Regions from separate parts of the Endozoicomonas sp. ALD068 genome, predicted to be linked through region 1. Evidence: predicted binding sites of a transcription regulator. Region 1 holds the regulator's gene; each other region holds the start of a gene.

The links. The regulator PhoB, encoded in region 1, activates phosphate uptake and scavenging genes when phosphate is short. The targets are predictions, from matches to a motif close to TGTCATANNNNTGTCANA.
Region 2: the regulator PhoB is predicted to act here: its motif matches at 2,854-2,871, upstream of ACO6V5_RS20890 (PstS family phosphate ABC transporter substrate-binding protein).
Region 3: the regulator PhoB is predicted to act here: its motif matches at 1,474-1,491, upstream of ACO6V5_RS16550 (choice-of-anchor I family protein).
Region 4: the regulator PhoB is predicted to act here: its motif matches at 1,443-1,460, upstream of ACO6V5_RS16160 (putative 2-aminoethylphosphonate ABC transporter substrate-binding protein).

What each region holds. Positions count from the first base shown of each region.
Region 1 is NZ_JBLYNU010000004.1:4,925,305-4,930,510, reverse strand. Features, by position in the region: gene ubiA (4-hydroxybenzoate octaprenyltransferase) at 7-894, shown strand; gene phoB (phosphate regulon transcriptional regulator PhoB) at 1,224-1,913, shown strand; gene phoR (phosphate regulon sensor histidine kinase PhoR) at 1,958-3,277, shown strand; gene ACO6V5_RS18005 (hypothetical protein) at 3,718-4,140, opposite strand; gene ACO6V5_RS18000 (SpoVR family protein) at 4,742-5,206, opposite strand, start outside.
Region 2 is NZ_JBLYNU010000004.1:5,651,580-5,656,785, reverse strand. Features, by position in the region: gene serA (phosphoglycerate dehydrogenase) at 1-344, opposite strand, end outside; gene ACO6V5_RS20910 (DUF4404 family protein) at 587-847, opposite strand; gene ACO6V5_RS20905 (fumarylacetoacetate hydrolase family protein) at 1,001-1,663, shown strand; gene ACO6V5_RS20900 (response regulator) at 1,733-2,125, shown strand; gene ACO6V5_RS20895 (acyl-CoA thioesterase) at 2,140-2,541, opposite strand; gene ACO6V5_RS20890 (PstS family phosphate ABC transporter substrate-binding protein) at 2,955-3,920, shown strand; gene ACO6V5_RS20885 (Na+/H+ antiporter family protein) at 3,979-5,206, opposite strand, start outside.
Region 3 is NZ_JBLYNU010000004.1:4,554,579-4,559,784, forward strand. Features, by position in the region: gene ACO6V5_RS16550 (choice-of-anchor I family protein) at 1-1,422, opposite strand, end outside; gene ACO6V5_RS16555 (helix-turn-helix domain-containing protein) at 1,951-2,265, shown strand; gene nhaA (Na+/H+ antiporter NhaA) at 2,375-3,778, opposite strand; gene ACO6V5_RS16565 (hypothetical protein) at 4,201-4,728, shown strand; gene ACO6V5_RS16570 (Fic family protein) at 4,845-5,206, shown strand, end outside.
Region 4 is NZ_JBLYNU010000004.1:4,473,863-4,479,068, reverse strand. Features, by position in the region: gene ACO6V5_RS16165 (putative 2-aminoethylphosphonate ABC transporter ATP-binding protein) at 1-258, opposite strand, end outside; gene ACO6V5_RS16160 (putative 2-aminoethylphosphonate ABC transporter substrate-binding protein) at 346-1,368, opposite strand; gene ACO6V5_RS16155 (DUF29 domain-containing protein) at 1,618-2,106, opposite strand; gene ACO6V5_RS16150 (DUF29 domain-containing protein) at 2,099-2,566, opposite strand; gene ACO6V5_RS16145 (TIGR03364 family FAD-dependent oxidoreductase) at 2,865-3,998, opposite strand; gene ACO6V5_RS16140 (phosphonatase-like hydrolase) at 4,015-4,683, opposite strand; gene phnR (phosphonate utilization transcriptional regulator PhnR) at 4,783-5,206, opposite strand, start outside.

The DNA of each region.
Region 1 (5,206 bases):
AAACCAATGGCGGTATTGGCAGGCACTGAAGTAGTTCTGCAACGATTTCCCCGTTTAAAAGATTTCTTACGGCTGGCCCGGCTGGACCGGCCTATTGGTATTTATCTGTTGTTCTGGCCTACTATGTGGGCACTCTGGGTGGCGGCAGAAGGTGTACCGAGTCTGAAGAATCTGGTGATTTTTTCGGTCGGCGTGGTTTTGATGCGCAGTGCAGGCTGCGTTATTAATGACTTTGCTGACAGGAAAGTGGACGGCCATGTTAAGAGAACACAGCATCGACCGCTGGTAACGGGTAAAATTCAGGAAAAAGAAGCGCTGATCTATTTCTCCGGTATGGTACTTTTGTCTTTCATTCTTGTACTCTTTACCAATACTCTTACCGTCCAGCTCTCTTTTGCCGGATTATTGCTGGCCTCGGCTTACCCTTTTGCCAAAAGACACACTCATCTGCCTCAGGTGGTTTTGGGGGCTGCTTTTGGCTGGTCGATACCCATGGCTTTTGCGGCTCAGAGTGGCTCGTTGGGAAACATCGTCTGGCTGATGTTTCTGGCCAATCTCTTCTGGACAGTGGCTTACGATACTCAATACGCCATGGTGGATCGTGACGATGATCTGAAAGTAGGTATCAAGTCCACAGCCATTCTATTTGGCGAGATGGATAACCTGATTGTTGGTTGCCTGCAGGTACTTACCCTGATGACACTGGCCATGGCAGGCCATCAACTGGAGTTAGGTGCTCTCTATTATCTCTCATTGTTGGCTGTCGCAGCCCTTTTCGTTTACCAGCAATGGTTAACCCGTCGTCGTGAGCGTGAAGCCTGCTTCAGGGCGTTTCTTAGTAACCACTGGGCCGGAGCCATTGTATTTGCAGGTTTCGTGTTGAGTTATCTTTGATCTTCAATCCGGCTTAGAGCCCGGTAAGTATTGCTACTTATGGTGGCTGTGGGGATAAATGGCGAAAAGCCTTACCCTGTAAACCCTGAGGGATCTTTTTATTTTTAAGCTGCAATATCAGCCTTTAGTGTGTCATCTGCCTGTAACATTTCAAAGGTGTAATGTCCGGTGTATAGTGCGGTTGATCAAAGTAGTGAGAAGCAGCCTGAGCGATAGGAAAGGTGCTGTCCTGAGACACTACCATCCTGATATAGCCCTAATGAGCTTCAGCTGATAGATGCCAGAACGTCACCGCCGAAATCGAATCGACAGATAACAGGTAGAGATTAATGCCAGGAAAGACCATTCTGATCGTAGATGACGAAGCACCGATTCGCGAAATGGTGACCGTTGCTCTGGAAATGGCAGGGTATGACTGTCTTGAGGCAGCAGATGCCAGAGAAGCGCACTCTCTGATTGTGGATAACAAACCCGATCTGATCTTGCTGGACTGGATGTTACCAGATGTCTCTGGAATTGAACTGGCCCGTCGTCTGAAGCGCAATGAGCTGACCTCTGAAATACCCATTGTTATGTTGACGGCCAAAGGTGAAGAAGACCACAAAATCCAGGGACTTGAAACCGGTGCCGATGACTACATCACCAAGCCTTTTTCTCCCCGCGAGCTGGCTGCTCGTTTAAAAGCGGTTCTCCGTCGTACAGGCGGATTTGATAACCAGTCTCCCATTGTCATCAAGGGATTGGAGCTGGACCCTGTCAGCCACAGAGTCTCTATTGATGGCTCACCTGCTGAAATAGGACCTACCGAGTACCGTTTGCTGCAGTTTTTCCTGACGCACCAGGAGCGTGCCTATACCCGTGGGCAGTTACTGGATCAGGTCTGGGGTGGCAACGTTTATGTGGAAGAGCGAACCGTTGATGTACACATTCGACGCTTGCGTAAGGCCTTAGGTGATAACTACGAAGCCTTTGTGCAAACGGTTCGTGGTACTGGATATCGTTTCTCAACGAGGGTGTAAACCTTTTATGCTCAGTGCTCAGCAGTTATCTGGCCGGGAGTAATATGACAACAATTTCAAAAACCCATTTGCTGAGCCGCATGATCGCCTACGTGATTGTCGGGTTTTCCCTGGGCTGGTTGTTTGGAGAGCCTTTTTTAGGACTCTGTGTGGTCATGGGAGGTTATTTTGTCTGGAGCTTCCGTCAGCTTTTCAAGCTGCTGGACTGGCTGAATGACCCCAAGGCCAGGAGCAAAGAGCCTCCTGAGAGTAAAGGGTTCTGGGGGCAAATTTTTGATGGTATCTATCGATTGCAAAAACAGCACAGTCGTTCCCGGCAAAAGCTGGCCGGAGTGATTGAACGTGTTCAGGAATCAACTGCTGCGCTGAACGACGGTGTTGTAATGATAGATAATCAGAGCAACCTGGAATGGTGGAATCCCGCCGCTGGAACTTTGATAGGGCTTAAGACGCCTGACGATCAGGGGCAGTTGATTACCAATCTGCTACGTGATCCAAGGTTTGTCGACTACTTTGAGCAGGGTGGTTATCAAAAAGCTCTTGAGATCCCCTCGCCAATCAACCCTGATCATCAACTGCAATTTAATATAACGGTTTATGGCAAAGGCAATCGTCTCATGACCGTTAGAGATGTCACGCGCTTGAATCAGCTGGAAGTCATGAGAAAAGACTTTGTTGCCAATGTCTCCCATGAACTGAGAACACCACTGACAGTTGTGTCTGGATACATCGAAACCATGCTGGACAGTCTGGGCCCGGATTCAGGTCTGCCCCCTGTTTGGGAAAAAGCACTGAACAGGATGCAGGAGCAGTCGCTGAGAATGCAGAATCTGGTGGCAGACCTGCTGTTGCTGTCCAAACTGGAGTCGGCTGAAGCTCAGGCAGACGAGAATGGGGTTCATGTTAAAACCCTGCTCAGCAGTATCGTTGAAGACGGATGTGCGCTCAGTGGTGAAAGCCAGCATCAGATTTCTCTGGATTGTCCTGAAGATGTCTTTTTGGCAGGCAGCAGTAATGAGTTGCGCAGTGCCTTCTCGAATCTGGTCTTTAATGCCGTGCGCTATACACCCGAGGGTGGGAAAATACTTGTGCGCTGGTGGCAGGACGGGGAAGGCGGACATATGATGGTAGAAGACAATGGTGTCGGTATTGATCCAATGCATATTCCGAGGTTGACTGAGCGCTTTTACCGGATTGATAAAAGTCGTAGCCAGAATACCGGGGGAACGGGGCTTGGCCTGGCTATCGTCAAGCACGTCATGCTGAGACACGGAGGCAAACTCACGATCAGCAGTCACCCAGGAAAAGGCAGCCGCTTTATTTGCCACTTTCCGGAAAAATGCCTTGAGTTGGAACACTCATGAAAGCAGAAAAGGGCCGGTGGCACCTTTTCTGCTTTTAGGACTACCATCAAAAAATGAATAATCTTTTCATGGTTTCATCATTCGCGAACAGTCTGTTGTACTACAGACTGATCCTGACTATCTTTACTCTGAAACGCTAATCCCCGGGAGCTGGCAGGGTGGTGGATTTTAACCATCCTGCAAAGACCGGGCTTGCGTATTTGTATTTTCTTTACTAGTTTGTATCTGTCTCTTGAACACCTGCTGTGGGGTGCACTGCGGGCTGTTGGTCAGAGTGTTGATGAGAGTGGTCCCACCTGAGCACTCTGTAATGGGATCCCCAACTGATTACTTCGAGTCAGAGGGGGAGGTTTTTCAAAGAATGATACTTTGATCCATTGGTGTCTCTATTCAAGAAGTTGCAGACCGGGCATGAACCCGAAATACTGACGAAGGTAGACTTACTCTTCGCCAACGACGCATTCCAGACGTTTTTTGCCGGTGCGGTCCAGGTAGCTTTGGAAGTCACGCGGCAAGCGCCCTGTGGTAGAGCCATCCCATTGGACAGTGTCGCCGGCTTCTGTCTGGTACTCAAAAGTAAACCTTTGGACATTACGACGACGTTTTTGAGTCGCTATTTCCAGGTGGTCCAAGTCTTCCATTGAAATGCCGCGTTCGGCCATGATCTGCTTAACGGCTTCAATGTTTTCGAGTTTGGCTTGACGCTCTTCGTCAATCTTATTGCGGGCTTCAACTTTCTCCTGCATTACGTCCTGCATTCTGGAGATGATACGCTCAAGATCTTCGACATGAACATCTTTAAACAAAGAGCGGATACGAGTTTTACTGCTCAGGCGGTGATGAATTTCTTCAAAAACGTTCATTCAGGAACTCCCAATTCAGACTAATTCGACCGGGTATTAATGGTTATCAATGACGGAGGTAACTATTTATACAGGAAGCTTTAAATTGATGGAAGCATTTAATGTGCTTTTATGGACTATTTAAATAGATTTAATAACGTTTTATGTGATGGTAGGAATAATTTTGTGCAATACATAAACGGTTATGAGTCATCAAGACATGCAAATGAATTGAATTGCTTTGAGTGGGTATTGCTTGTTTTTAAAAAACAGCCATTCAGCCGTGCATCTGAATCTTTGAAAATATCGTTAATAGGCATCAAGCTTCTGGTTATCACCGTAGTCAGTATTTTTTGCATTGAACGGAAGGGCTGGTTCTTTCTGTCGTGGCAGCGGGGATTCGGTTTTAAGTGGATAGGATATGTGGGGCCAGAAGCCTGCCGGACTTAAGGCCGTCCCAAGCAGCTACTGCTCCTGCATCCATGCAGTCGTGAGGTTGCAATAGCAACCCTTGCTGCGGGGTGACCCGGACGGAGGCTTAAGTCCGGGAGACTCTCGGATGGCTTTTTAATTCTTATTAGTTTTCAATATAAAAAGACCCTCGTCTTTCAATCAGATCTTTTTAGTGAGACTTTCCGGAATCTTTTTTATCCGGGCACTGATAGCTTTTGCTTACCTTGTTATCAATGGTCACCGACTCCAGTTTGACATCAAATTGCCAGAGCCGGTGTACGTGCCTGAGTAATTCCTCTGTACTTTTATCCAGTGGACGTCCCTGGTGCTGGTAATGTCTGAGAGTCAGGGTTCGATCGCCACGCACATCCACATCAAAGACCTGGATATTGGGCTCCCGGTTGCCAAGATTGTATTGAGCAGCCAGCGACTCCCTTACTTCTTTGTATCCGGTGCTGTTATGAATCGCATCGACTTCCAGGTAGGACTTGCTTTCGTCATCCAGAACCGAGAAGAGTCTGAGTTCTCTCATCACCTTGGGAGACAGGAATTGCAGAATAAAGCTTTCATCCTTGAAGTTTTTCATCGCAAAATGCACGGTTTCCAGCCAGTCACTGTCGGCAATGTCCGGGAA
Region 2 (5,206 bases), 730 kb from region 1:
AGCTCAGCAACAGAGCGAGTGTTGGAATAAGGTGCATTAAAGACCGGGATTCCCCGTGACGTAGCAGCATCCAGCTCTACCTGGTTGGTACCGATGCAGAAACAACCAACAGCGATCAGCTTCTGGGCTGCAGCAAAGACGTCTTCACTCAGCTGGGTTCGGGATCGAATGCCTACAAAGTGCGCTTCGGAAATCCGCTGCTTCAGCTCATCGTCTGGTAAGGACTTGGAAACATAATCAATATTGGTGTAGCCGGAAGCTTCAAGCACTTCCACAGCAGACTGATGAACCCCCTCCAGAAGAAGGAATCGAATCTTACTCTTGTCCAGGGAAATAGAGGGCATAACAATAGCTCGGATGTCTTTTAATCTACCTTGAAAAGTACTTCAGCCAAATTGAGTGGGAAATACTGTCAATGGCTGAATACAACCCGAGTCATCTGGTTTCAGAACCGACCGGGGTGTGGATAATAGCATAAAAAAGAGAAAAACCCTTACCTTGAGTGTATGAATCAGATGTTCCTTGTCCAATCACCACTACAGGACTTAAACCTCGCGTGCAGAGCAGTTATTATGTGTTTTCTGTTTCAGACACCTATGCTTGATAGCGTAGTCAGAATCTGTCTGATGGCCTGAGACAATGCAGGATGTTGTTCGGAAAACTTGATCGCTTCCTGCTCGAGCTGTTCGTTGTAGTCCTGCAGAGGAATATCGCCCTCTGCCTGAGCCAGAGCCAGCTGCAGTTCATCGGTAATTTGCTTGAGAGCCCCTGCAGTACATTCGTCCACAGGCTGTCCTTCAAGCAGGTCATGCAGATTCTGGATATTCAGGTGGAGTTCTTCAGACATGACGTGCTCCTGTGATCAGGTTAATCTGGAAAACACAATATTTGTACTGTGAATGATAGCTTCAGCAGTCGTACCCGGCTGATAAATACTAGCGATGTGCCAGGCCATGAGCAAAATAAAAACACAAGAACAAACAAGCAAGAAGGACGCCCTATGAAGTACAGGCATCACTGGCTAAGTGGCGACCGCATTGATCTGCCGGCCGGCAAAGTGGTGTGTGTCGGCCGAAATTATGCCGAGCACATTCGGGAGTTGAACAATCCGCTGCCCGACGATCCCGTGTTGTTTATCAAACCTTCAACATCACTGACAGCTCTGGAAATACCCTTTGCCATTCCCGTCGATCGCGGTGAAGTTCACCACGAAACAGAAATAGCAATTCTGATGGACACCCGACTCCAGAATGCCAGCGAGAATGAGAGCATTGATGCCATCAAGGCAATAGGGCTGGCATTGGATCTGACACTCCGGGATGTTCAGTCCCGGCTAAAAGAAAAAGGACTGCCATGGGAAGTGGCCAAAGCCTTTGATGGCAGCTGCCCCGTTTCAGGGTTTATTGCCAAAGAGCACCTGCCCGATCTCGATAACATTCACTTCAGCCTTAAAATTAATGGGCAGACACGTCAGGAAGACACTTCAGCCCATATGCTGACCTCAATTCCGGGGCTGATCAGCTACATAAGCCGTCACTTCACACTGGAACCCGGCGATATTGTCCTCACTGGCACTCCGGCCGGCGTTGGTCCTCTGAAGCAGGGAGATCGGCTGGAATTAGCTATTACTGACCGCTTTAGTCTGGCAACATCCTGCATTTGATCCTAAAGAACCCGGCACTTCTTCAGATATTGACTGTAGAGAAATCAGGCCACAGGCAAAGGAAAGCCAGTGTCAGTCAGGGAAACCTACAGCGTCCATATTCTGGTGGTGGAAGATAGCCAGGTAAACCAGATGGTGGTCAAAAAGCTGCTTGAAAAATTGGGCTGCAGCTGCAAAGTGGCCCAGAATGGTCAGGAAGCACTGGACATTCTTGAGACTTCAGAGGCCTTCAACCTGATTCTCATGGATTGCATGATGCCCATCATGGGTGGTCTGGAAGCCACTGAAAAAATCAGAGCCTCCGGGCAACACTATGCCGGAATACCGGTTATCGCTTTCACAGCCAACACCTCGGAATCGGATAAGATTGCCTGTAAGTCTGCCGGTATGGACGATTTTCTGGACAAACCTGTTTCACTTGCATCTTTATCAGAAAAGCTGGTTCTTTGGACCCAAGACTGAAACTGCCTCAAATCCTAAGGGCTTTTGGCGCTCTGGATTCGAGACGTTCTGCCCTGTGTATCAATGGCTACAAAAACCATATTGGCTTCAGTCAGCTTGGCGCGACCGTGTTTATCTTCCACCCAGGCTTCAACGACCACCCGAATTGACGTTTTGCCGACCTCTGTCACCCGGGTGAACAGCGCAAGAATATCGCCCATTTTAACTGAGCGCATAAAACTCATACTGCCGATACTAACGGTGACAACACGTCCTGTGGCAATCTTTCTGGCCATGATTGCGCCAGCCTGATCAATCTGCATGGCCACCCAGCCACCAAAGACATCGCCTGTCGTATTAACAGATTGGTAGTCTGCCAGCACTTTCAGCGTCAGTTCTCCCTGAGGTCCGGGAGCAAGATCATTATTCAGTTCCATATTGCTCTCTAGCACTTGATGTTTTTATTTTTTTGGCGCAACCGACTCTGAAAATCCCTATATATAATGTCAGTTGTTTCTTGCGCCCGCGATCTTCCTGATCGTGAAGCTTTTCCAGCTGAAGGTATTTTACTTCTCTTCTCAGTTAGCGTTGTAGCTAAAACACTCAGCGAATAGAAACTGGCACAGGAGGCATGCTTTGCAAGCCGGGCTCGTACCTGTCTTGGCATTTCATCAGTAATCTACAATCAAGTTGGAATTAAAGTCAGTGATTTTACATTATGACTATTGCGAATATAAAGCTTCACTGTCGTTCATATAACTGTCACATTTTCATCTTATAGTTCTTGCCAGTAAACAAATGCCTGTAGCTGTATAAGAGAGGCTAAAAAATCCCTTTAGGAGAGATACGAATGAAGCTTAAAGCTCTAATAACAACAATTGCCCTTGCGACCGGAATCCAGGCTGCCTCTGCCAGTCAGATTGACGCTGAGATCCCCACTTATAAGAAAGCCAGTGGTGTATCAGGCAATCTGTCCAGTGTCGGCTCTGACACTCTGGCTAACCTGATGACTCTGTGGGCAGAAGATTTCAAGCGTGAATATCCTAATGTGAACGTACAGATTCAGGCTGCCGGTTCTTCTACTGCACCACCCGCTCTGACGGAAGGAACGTCCAACATCGGCCCCATGAGCCGCAAGATGAAAGACAAGGAACTGGAAGCTTTTGAGAAGAAGCATGGCTACAAGCCCACTGCTGTTCCGGTTGCCATTGACGCTCTGGCTGTTTTCGTCAATAAGGACAACCCAATCAAGGGTCTGACCATGGCTCAAGTGGACGCTATTTTCTCCTCCACCCGCAAGTGTGGTGGCGACAAAGACATCAGTACCTGGGGTGCTGCCGGTCTGGACGGAGCCTGGAAAAACCGCTCAATCCAGTTGTACGGCCGTAACTCTGTATCCGGCACTTACGGTTACTTCAAGAAGAAAGCCCTCTGCAAAGGTGATTTCCGTAACAACGTAAATGAGCAGCCTGGTTCTGCTTCTGTGGTTCAGTCTGTCAGTGCATCTGTAAACGGCATCGGCTACTCCGGCATCGGTTACCAGACTTCCAGCGTACGTACTGTACCTCTGGCCAAGAAAGCCGGTCAGCCATTCGTTGAGGCAACGCCCGCTAACGCTGTCAACAACTCTTATCCACTGTCTCGTTTCCTGTACGTGTACGTTAACAAGCAGCCCAACAAGAAGTTGTCCCCTCTGGAAGGCGAATTCCTGAAGATGGTACTGTCTCAGCAGGGTCAGGAAGTCGTCGTTAAAGACGGTTACATCCCTCTGCCTGCCAAGGTGGTTGAAAAGTATCTGTCTGAACTCGATCTGTAATCACAGATTCATGAGAGATCCACACGGGGCCATCTGGCCCCGTTTTTATGGCGGGTACTCAAAGAATCATGGCGGCAATCCAGCCAAAAATAATCATCGGAATATTAAAGTGTAAAAAGGTGGGAATCACCGAATCCCGGATGTGGTCGTGCTGACCATCCACGTTCAAGCCGGCAGTGGGACCAATGGTAGATTCTGAAACCGGGGAGCCTGCATCACCTAATGCTCCTGCGACTCCCACAAGACAGGCTATCGCCAGTGGCGTAAATCCAAGTTCCATGCCCAGTGGCACATAAAGGGTGGCAATAATCGGAACCGTAGAGAACGAAGAGCCAATACCCATAGTGATCAGTAACCCGACCAGAAGCATAAGAATGGCCGCAAGAGCCTGACTGCCTCCCACAAACATCTGTACCTGACTCACCAGCTCTGGAATATCACCTGTTGAGCGGAGCACTTCCGCAAAACCTGCGGCCGAGATCATGATGAAGCCAAAAGCTGCCATCATGCGCAGACCCTCATTGAATACCTCATCTGCTTCCCGCCAGCAGACGACTCGCCCAATGACCATGGTAATAAAGCCCAGTGCAGCAGCGAGAACCATGGACCCGGTTGTCAATTGACTCACCAGCACCAGAACAATGGCTATGACAGAGGTAATAATGGCAGGCTTGCTTAACTGAATATCTTGTTCATGAATCAAAATGGTCTCTTCTACACGATAGGTTCTGGACTTTCGGTAACTGAAAAAAACAGCCAGCAACAACCCCAGGAACATACCCAAAACGGGAATCGCCATCGCCAGCGGCATCTGGCTCAGTTCAATATCCAGCCCATTCTCCTGAAGGTTGCCACCAAGAATCTGATTCAGATAGACATTGCCAAAGCCTACAGGAAAAATCATATAGGTCGCGGTAAGGCCAAAGGTAAGAAGACAGACCACCTGACGACGATCAATCGCCATAGCACTGAATACCGATAACAAGGGAGGAATCAGTATGGGAATAAAGGCTATGTGGATAGGTATCAGGTTCTGGGAAGAAAAAGCCATCAACACAAGCGCCAGAAACAGGCTGTACTTTAGCTTCACATTATTGTGCGAGTTGTTGCTGTTCTTTACTTTGCGGATGATCTTTCCAGCCATCCACTCAGGTATGCCGGAGCGGGCGATGGCCACAGCAAAAGCACCCAGCATGGCGTAACTGATAGCAATGCCTACGCCACCGCCCAAACCTCTGGAGAATGCCTCCAGAGTCTGGAAGATATCCAGACCACCGATCACTCCC
Region 3 (5,206 bases), 370 kb from region 1:
TGGCTCAGGGCCTTTGTCGTCACTGCGGTTATCACCTTTGGTTTCTTCGTCATTATTGTTGAAGTGTTTACCCAGCACAGCAGCCGTCACTTCTTCAAAGTCGCTGCCTGAGTCATAGACCAGCTCACCTGTTTCGTTCCAGATAGAAAATGAGCGTGCTCCGTAGGAGTAAAGTTCTTCAAACTTGCCGTCGTTATCCGAATCACCCAGAGTGTTGGTAATTTTCAGACGAGCCAGCTTTTTCTGGTCTTTGGCTGCTTCAGCGTTAGGATGCTCCAGGGCCACCTTAACCTTTTTGGTACGAACTTCTTCTGTGAACCCCAGGCAACCGTCTTCATCATCGTATTTCAGACCACCAGAAGCCAGACATTGAGCTTCAGAAGCAGCTTTGTACCAATAATCTCTGGCATCACCTTCGTTGGCTGTTACAACATAGGTTTTACCTTCTACGGAATAGGTAGCAATGGTATCTGGCTGATACATACCATAGACACCACTCCATTTTTGCAGATTCACACCACCGTCTTTATTGCTGGCATCCATCGCAAACTGACCATAATCCTTGTAACCAAGGGGAACAATAGAATCAATGCGAGCATTGGCAATATCAACCAATGCCAGGGCATTGTTTTCCTGCAGAGAGACGTACGCTGTTCTGGAATCATCAGAAACGGCTATGTACTCGGGCTCAAGATCCTGAGCCACAGAAGCATCACGACCAAAAACCCTGACATCCTCTGGCAGCTCACTGTTTCTGGAGTACCCCTTGTTGAAAGCAGTGAAAGTAGCATGACGTGGTTCTTCCAGTTTGCCTTCAGAGGTAACCTTGACGACACTGACTGAACCTTCCGGGTCAATTTTGTAATCCGATGAGGGTTCACCTTCGTTTGCTGTCAGCAGGTATTTTCCATCGGGCGTAAAGGTCACCATATCAGGCAGTGCACCTACAACCTTATAGTCACTGAATACAGCGCCACCTTCAGAATCGAGCTTATAAACAATGACAACGCCTTTCTTTTGTTTGTCACTATTTTCAACAGCAACAGCCAGCAGATCGCCATGAACAGAAACGCTGTTGGCGGTGCCCAGCTTCATGCCGTCAATACTGGATTCAAGATTGATCTTGCCAATTTTGAGTATATTGGAATCCATGGTCGGATTAGCCAGTGGCTGCCCCTTGAGTGATTTACCGCTGAGAATATCTACGGTTTTATCCAGGGCGTTGACAACATAGATAGATTGACTGGCTTTATGCCAGGCCACAATCTCTGCAGCCCCTTTATGGTAACTGCCAGAAGCATATCGAGCGATCGGCTCCATGGTGGGATGGGAAACTTCAACGTTTTCCTGAACCATTGAACAGCCAGCCAAAATGAAGGGAGCTGCCAGAGTGATAGCGTTGCGAGCGAGTTTCAGTTCCATTGAGATTCCTGATTTTATTCAATTTGATCAGGGCTTTTTATAACGGTTACAAATGACTATTTAATGACATTGTTGACACAAAGACGACAAAAACTGGCTTTTCTCGTCCCACCACTGGAGAGGCTATAGCATAAAGGAATACCCCGCTGTCATATTTCTCAAAAAAAATGCTACCTTGAAACGCTCTGACCATCGATAAAGGCAGTTTATGATGAGGAAGTTATTAACATTACTTTTTCTTTACTTCGTAGCATCTGCATCAGCGGCAAATGCAAATCCTAAAATATTTCAAGCAGCTGAGAAATTTATACTTTTGTGTAACGTGTTAGCATTAAAAATTATGCCTCCGGGGTAAGATGCGCTTTGCTGGCAAGGGTAAAGGCAGACGCGGTGGTTTACGAGTCATTTATTATTATCTGGATGAACATCAGCGCTTTTATCTGCTGACCCTGTACAGCAAAAATGAAATGACAGACCTGACTGCCAGTCAGAGGAAAAAGTTAAGACTATTTATGGTGGCATGGCGTAATGAGCAATCGTGATTTATTCTCGGAACTCAGCTCTGCTCTTGCTGAAGCCAGGGAGCACTCAGAAGGTAAGTTGACGCTGAGAAGCCATCAGGTAGACGATAAAGGCGAGTTGAGCATCTCACCAGATGAGATTGTCGGTATTCGTGAAACGTTTAATATGTCCAGAGGCGTGTTTGCACGCTTGCTGCATACCTCTGTCCGCACCCTGGAGAACTGGGAGCAAGGGCGCAGTGTACCCAATGGTCAGGTCGTTACCCTGCTTAGGCTGGTCCAGCGCCATCCAGAAACTCTTTCGTATATTGCGAGTCTTTGAACAACACTTTCAAGGAATTATGTTGCAATGGCGAGAGCCGTAACTATATCCCTAAAAAACAAACCCGGAGCCAACTCCGGGTTATTCGTTCTCAGATAATAGTCTGACTTCAAGCCTGCTCAGCAGTAGCCTTTTCATCAGCCTTTGGAGAAGCTTTAGTCAAACAGATAAAGCCTGCAATACCCGCGATCAGGGAGGCAATCAGAACCCCTGCTTTTGCCAGTACCAGATCATTGGGGCTGCCAGCAAATGCCAGCTCTGATATGAAGATAGACATGGTGAAACCAATTCCGCCCAGGAAGGCAACACCGACAATATGCAGGAAGTTACATTCATGTGGCAAATCACCCCATCCCAGTTTCCAGCCTACCCAGGTAGCACCGGCAATACCAATTAACTTCCCTAATACCAGACCCAGAGTAACACCCAGAGTGACGTTATTGAAAATCTCGGTATCCCCGGAGAATACATTAAAGGGTATACCGGCGTTAGCCAAGGCAAAAATAGGAATGACGATATAGGTAACAGGCAGGTGCAGACCCGTTTCTATTTTCTGCAGTGGAGCTTCTGCAAGGCGGGCACCATTACCCAGAGCCCGAACGTAAGCCAGCACTTTTTCATTTCGCAGAACATCTTCACCAGGGCGGTAACTCCGGTCAAATCGTCGAATCAGATTTTTTACCTGAAAGCTGAATGCAACTGGATCGTATTTGGGTTTTGCCGGTATGGCAAAAGCGGTAATAACACCAGCCAATGTCGCATGAATACCTGCTTCGTAGAGCTGAAACCAGAGGCCCGCACCTATTAGCAGATAAGGCAATGGACTACGAATACCGGAAGCATTGAGACCCCATAATAATGCAGTAAATCCTGCAGCCCATAGCAAAGCAAGCTGATTGATTTCGTTGGTATAGAAGACGGCAATGATCATGATAGCGCCCAGGTCATCCACAATGGCCAGGGCCACCAGGAAGGTAATCAGGCTTTTAGGAACACGACCACCCAGCAGCGCACAAGTACCAACAGCAAAAGCAATATCCGTTGCCATTGGAATGCCCCAGCCGTCTGCAGCAACACCGCTCGGGTTGATACCGGCATAGATCAGTGCGGGCACCACCATACCACCAATCGCCGCCATGATAGGCAATACGGCATGCTTGAGGTCGGAAAGCTCACCGACAAGGAATTCACGCTTGAGTTCGAGACCAACATGGAAAAAGAAAAAAGCCATCAAGCCATCATTGACCCAATGGTGAACAGACATCTTCAGACCACCGTCGCCGAATGAGACTCCGGCGTAGGTTTTCAGGATCTGTTCATAGAGGGGGTACAGATTACTGTTCGCGATCACCAGAGCGATGACAGCGCAGATCATCAGAAGGATACCGCTGGTCGTTTGACGATGGATAAATTCTTCAAAAGGCGTGAGGATGCGGTCAAATGCCACCTCCCAGCGAGCGTTATAAACCTTGCCTTTTCGACCTATAAATTTTGTGAAATTATTTCCCGCCACAGCAACTCCTCAAGAGCATCAAGCTTGACACCGTAGACTACATCATGAGGTTGTTGATGTCTCGTGAATGTTCAGTGAGTCTTTTATTGCCTGTAGTCAGTCGTCTGTTGAAGGTTTTATCTCTAAACCTCTCAAGTTTAAAAAAGAGGGCTTTTCTCCTGAGCCGGTTGCTGTTTAACACAGACATAGCAAGCTGTTTCCATCAACTCGTTCCTCAAAAAAGCATTTCTTCATATTATTACCTTTCTCGATAATTGGTAGAAAAATATAATGCCTGCTTCAGCCGCCTTATACGATCGGCTGGGCGCAGCGAATGAGCAGATAGCATTTACTATGTGACTGCTTGAATAGTGTATTTGTGCTAATGTTGATTAACTGTGATCGAGGCCGAATCAAAGTAAAATTTTCAAGAGAGAATCACAGTGAAAAGATCAATGATAATATTTTTATTTATCTCGTTTATTTCTACTGCTGCTGAAATAAAAAAGATTTCTAACAATCAATTTGAATACAAAAACAATCAAGGTGAAATAAGAAAAATTCTAATAGATAAGCCAATAGGAATGGTGAACTATATAGCTGTCATCAGGCAGGCTATATTCACAAGGTTTCTGATACGAACAAACGATGGGAACCACTATCTACACCATGAAGCCTTCGAAGTACCAGACTCTCCATTAGCTGCATATTATAAGCAGCTCAGTGACAATCAACGAACACCATTTGTTACCACGGAGGGATTATATAACCTCGCAAGTGCAGGAACATTTCTTAACTCACAACAGCCTGCAACAGAGCCCAGGCACGTAATGATCACAACCGCTCTTAGCGATGTGCAAAGAAGCAGTTCTGGCGATAAGTTATACATTCGTCCAATGCATGAAAATGACGCATTTGTCAGAGTGACGGGAGGCGTTTATTCCATTGTCTTTCAGGCTCATTTCAAATGAAATTTGCGGTCTAAGGTCAGTCTGCCTTTAAACGTCCCAGAATCTCCTTTATTTGTCCTTTACATGTCCTATAATTGTCCGAATAGGATTTTAAGGGACACATTTAAGAGACAATGATGACGTTAAGTATTGGCGATCAACTTCATGAAATCATTAAAGTTATAGAGCTGAATTCAAGTGGTCTGGCTCGAAAGGAGATCTCAGATCTACTTTCTTTTTCTATAAATAACAAGACATTACAGAGACGGTTAAACAGCCTTTGTGCTAACGGAGTTATTGCAAAAGAAGGAAACAAAAGAACAACAAAGTACTATCCGACTCATCTTTCCCGAACCGATAGTAAGAGACAAAATAAGGACAAATCGAGCTTAATTTTCAGCCCCAATAGCCAGAATGCTCTTTATTTGCTGGAAACACCGCTGCATGCCCGGACGAGAGTGTCCTATAACAGGGAATTTATCGAAGCTTATGTCCCTAA
Region 4 (5,206 bases), 450 kb from region 1:
GGCATAGGATTGAAAGACAATGCCGAAGTCTCTTTGTTCAGGTGGGAGTGCTGTTATGTTGGTGCCATCCTGCCAGATCTCTCCCTGTTTACAGGCTTCCAATCCGGCAATCATTCTCAACAGCGTCGTCTTTCCGCAACCCGAGGGGCCGAGAAAACAGATGAATTCACCCTTATTAACGGACAGGGAAATCTCTTTGAGAGCGGTGAAATCGCCGAAGCGTTTCCCCAGGTTTTCGATGGTGAGAAAGGGTTTCATAGCGTTAACTTCCTAAAGCTCCAAACCTGAAAAGCCGTTTATTCCCGTTGGGGAATAAACGGCACTTTCTGTGTAACTAGTGTGATATCACGACTTGGGTTCGGACATATGATCGAAACGCTTGGACCACTCAGCAAGTACAGTCTCACGCTCACTGGCCATTTCACCAAAGTCCAGATCCACCATGGCGCTTTCTACATCTGGATAGTTAGGTACTTCTTTACGGACGTCTTTGTGACCGACAACGGGGTAAGCCTCTACATAATGCTCATTCGCTTCCTGGCTGAGAGACCAGTCGATCAGTTTTTTTGCAGCTGCAGCCTTGTCGGTACCTGCAACCAGACCCACTGACTCCACATCCCAGCCAATGCCACCTTTTGGCAGAATCAGATCCAGTGGCGCGCCCTGGCTTTTCAGTTGAGCTCCACGAACTGCCATGGAAATACCAATAGCCACTTCACCCATGGCAGCCTGAACACAGGGCTTGGAACCTGAGTGAGTGTATTGGGACATGTTGTTGTTCAGCTTATCCATATAGGCCCAGCCTTTGTCTTCACCCATGCTCTGCAGCCAGGCGGAAACCTGCATATAGCCAGTGCCGGAAGAGGCCGGGTTAGGCATGGCAATCTGGCCCTGATAGACCGGATCAAGCAGGTCTTGCCAGGATTGAGGCTTGGGCAGTTTTTTGGCTGCGGCTACCGCTTCGTTGTAGCAAATGACATTGAAATAGGCCTGGTTGCCAAACCAGGCTTTAGCGGCATCAGGATCAACCAGCTGAGTCTTGATTTGATCCAGACCTCTGGGCTTGTAGGTGCCCAGTACGCCTTCGTCCTTCAGCAGTGCCATGCTGGAACCGGCCAGACCCCATACGACGTCTGCCCTGCTGTTATCTTTTTCTGCCAGCAGTTTAGCGGTCATGATACCGGTAGAGTCCCGTACCCATTTGATGCTGATATCGGGATTATCCTGCTCAAAGGCTTTCTTGTAGCGATTCAGAATGTCGGTCTCAAAAGCAGTATAAACCGTCAATTCCACAGGAGATGCAGCGAAAGATGAAGCGCTGAAAATTGAAGTTGTTGCCAGGGTCAGGGCTGTCAGGTGTTTTTTCATGGAGCTCTCTCCAGTCGGATAATCATTTTGTTCTGGCTAAGACCAGAAGGGATATCGCGATTCTACGAGAGAGAAATGACTAAAATATTACAGATCTTTTTCGACTCTGTGACAGCTTCCTGCAACATGGCCAACTCCTGGTCGTCGGAGGCTGTGCAATCAGGCGGCGGTTCGGCAGAGTGCCCAGAACCAGGGCGGGGTCTTTGGCACCATTATTACGGTGGCGGGGATTGGGGCTGCTGCGCTGCTTTAGTCGCCGGGCAGCCAGTCGTCATCTGTGATCTGTTCAAAGGTCCATGGGCATTGGCCGGGAAAGCTTTTTTTGCTCAGCTTCTGGCTTTCACTGCGAGCGTAATTATTCATCTGCTTAACTGCTTGCCGACAAGCATCGGAATATGCACCCGCCAATAACTCCACGATCATGGGCTGTAAATGAGGGTGTTTTGAAATTTGCTTTTCAATCGCTGCTCTGGAATTGTAGATACTTGGCATCCACGTCTGGACAACCTTATCCTCTACCCACAAATCTTTCAGAATCCGTTTCTGATAATCGTATTTGAGAAGATGTAAAACCAATACCGATAAATGAGACTCAAGAGTATCTCTGGTACTGCCCATTTCGTACTCCATCGCCTCCAACAGATTGTCAATGTCGAGTTTGTGAAATTGTCGCTGAGCCAGCAGCTCCCGTTGCTGGCTTAGCCAGGCGGTGTAGTCGGTTTTGTATAAATCAGTCATCATCAGCCTCCGGCAGCCAGCCATCTTCCATGATTTCGTCATAGGTCCATGGGCACTCAGACGGGAAAGCGTCGGGTCTGCACTGCATCTCGTTGGCAGCAAGCTTTCGGGCGTACTGATAGGCTTTTGGCAAAATCTCGTCCAGTTTACTATTGAGAGCGGGATTTTCTTCAAGCTCATGCTCAATGGCAATACGTTGTTTACTGATACTGGTTGACCAGCTTCGGAACCATTGATCCATCTCATGCAAATCATTTTTTTTACGCTGCATCTGCCATTTAAGCGAGTGCATGAGTAATTGAGACAAACGGCTCTGTACTGAACGATAACGGGCTCTACCCATGTCCTCAACTTCCTCGACCAGGTTGTCCATATCAAGTTCATCGAAACGGCCTTGCCTGATAAGCTCGGCTTGTCGATAAGACCATGTGTAGAAATCAGTGTCATACAAGTTTTCCATAAATCACCTCCATTGCCCTACCACTGTAGGCAAATAACATAGGGGAATCAAAATGAATTGCTAAAGCACAGATGCTTTTGCCGGGGCTTTGCCCGTGGTTTTGGGCTGGTCAATTTGGTCATTGATGCCAGGGAGAACCGTCAATATCACAAAGAAATGATGGGTTTGCTGAAAGATTTATCGAATGAGCGTAAAACCCCGTACTTTAATAGGGTGTCGCAAAACTCTGGTTCCCACGGACCAGCACGGGAACGAGTTTTTGGAGTTGTGCGACACCCTCTTTACGACAGGGAGGATGTCAAAGGATGTTTTCAATATTCTTTTCTGCAATGCCGGGAGCCAGGGTCATGCCCTTGCCACCGATGGCCGTGAGAAAATGAATTTTGTCGTCTATATGATCCTGGTAGTAGTGATCGGTTTTACTCTGGCAATAATAACCTGCCCAATATTCCGCGATATCCCAGCAAGGAAGCTCAACAATGTTTCTGGCTTCTGTCAGCATCCGTTCATTGATGGATTGATTCATTGTGAAGGAGAGTTTCTCTGCCTCGCGGGCATCGGCGTACTCGTGTGAGTCGCCAATGATGATGGACCCGTCAAGCTCCTGTTTGAACAGAATATGTATCCCGTACTTATCCAGCTCTGGGTCTTTTTCTCCGGCACTCCAGGAAGGCAAGTTGCGAAAGCTCTCATAGCGTCTGATAGTCCTGCCCGAAAGCAAATTGCCATTGAGACTGACGCTCTTCAGTGGTTTGGTACGCATCATTTGGAGCTTGACCAGCTCAATATCACTGTTGAGAAAGCGTGATGGAAACAGGGTTTTGAAATCATGCCCGTTACAGACTATCGCTTTTGAAGCCCGGTATTGCTCACCAGCTGAATCCATACTGATGACTTCATCCTGCCCGGTTTCCATGCTGATGATTTGGGTGTTGGGTCGGTATTCAACGGTGTATTCCTGCTGAATAAACTCAATGATGCGGTAAATCAGTTGCAGGGGGTTAACACTGAATTCCTCCGGGAAGTACAAGGCACCTTTTGCATAACTTTTCTTGACGGCAGGATTGGCACGTATAACCTCGTCTATACTTTGCAGCGATGAAGGGTAGCCCGTTTGCTGATTTCGTTGGTGTAGCTCCTGCAACATGGCCAACTCCTGGTCATCGGAGGCTATATACCAGCTGCCATTTCTTCGGGCTGAAATATCAAACTGATCTTGCAGGGTCTGATAAATGCTCAGAGAGTCCAGGGCGGTCGGCAGCAGGTCTGCTGTCATGCCGGATGGAACAACCATGCCAAAGTTTCTGACGGTGGCCTGTACCGGTTGACTGTCTTTTTCAACCAGCAGTACCTTATACCCCCGCTTCGCAGCAGCGAAGGCGTGAAAAGTGCCAAGAATACCTGCACCGACAACCATTAAATCGTATTTCAAAGGTGTCTCCCTGTGTTCAAATGTGCTTAAGGATATCGGCCAGGCTGTCGAGCACCAGCGTTGGAGCGGCTGTTGCCAGTTGCTCCCGGGTCTGGGCGCCTGTAGTCACGCCAACCGTGATACCGCAGTGGGCGTTTTTTCCTTCCTCGATGTCAATGGCTGAATCTCCGGCTTTAAGTACCTGTGAACTGTCGTGAATACCGGTTTTCTCCATGGCCAGCTCAATCATGTCCGGTGCTGGTCTGCCGTTTGTTACATCATCCGCAGTGATCAGGGTGTCGAATTCGACCCCGGGCAGCCAGTTCATCTTTTTCAGCAGGCCTGTTGCTACCTGTCGGCTATAGCCGGTGTTGAGTGCGACCTTGATGCCTCTTGCCCGCAGCTCTTTCAAAAGTTCGGGGACGCCGTCAAAAGAGGTGACTGCCAGTTCTTCATAGGCCCGTGTCAGTTGTTTTTTAAAGGACTGGAAGATTTGTTCCGAGTCCGAGTGGTCAAAGCCTTTGGACGACAGGGTATCTTTTATGGCCTGATGCTTCTCTTTGCCTGCGCCATGCTCAAGGACTTCGTCCAGAGTGAAATCGTAGCCTGCGTCGACAAGACTCTTCTGAACGGTTTTGTAAACGACGTTGTGTTCATTGACCGTGGTACCAGCCATATCAAAAACCGCGAGTTGAATTTTGTTCATTGTGACCTCTTCTCATTTTTCAGATTCGGAAATTAAAGGGTTTGGACGTTCAGTAAGAAAATGGCTCATACCATTGGCACCAGCAGGTATTAATGACTCTCAAGTCATGGGGCTCACAGTGGTGTCAGCGGCTATAACCACCGCATCCTGCCGCCAATACTCAAAGTCACAGTCAATCAAGACATTCGATTGATCGTAGTTTGTTCGCTCAACCAACAAACCGGAACTGCCCGTGGTGACCTTGAGGTGCAAAGAAGCCTCGGCATTCAGGCCTACCGGGTACAACCTGAAACTGACCCGGGCATACTGGCGGTTATAATGCTCCTGATAGATATCGGAGAGTGATCGAGACAGATCATGCTTGAGCAGATCCGGGAAGTAGGCAGGGTTCATGTAATTTTCAACGTAGAGGACATTTCGCCCATCCACTGAACGAAGGCGTTGCAGCCGATACACAGGGGTCAGAGCTGGGATCTGAAGTAGCTTTTGAACCCTGGGCGGTGCTGGTACCCGTTCAGCATGG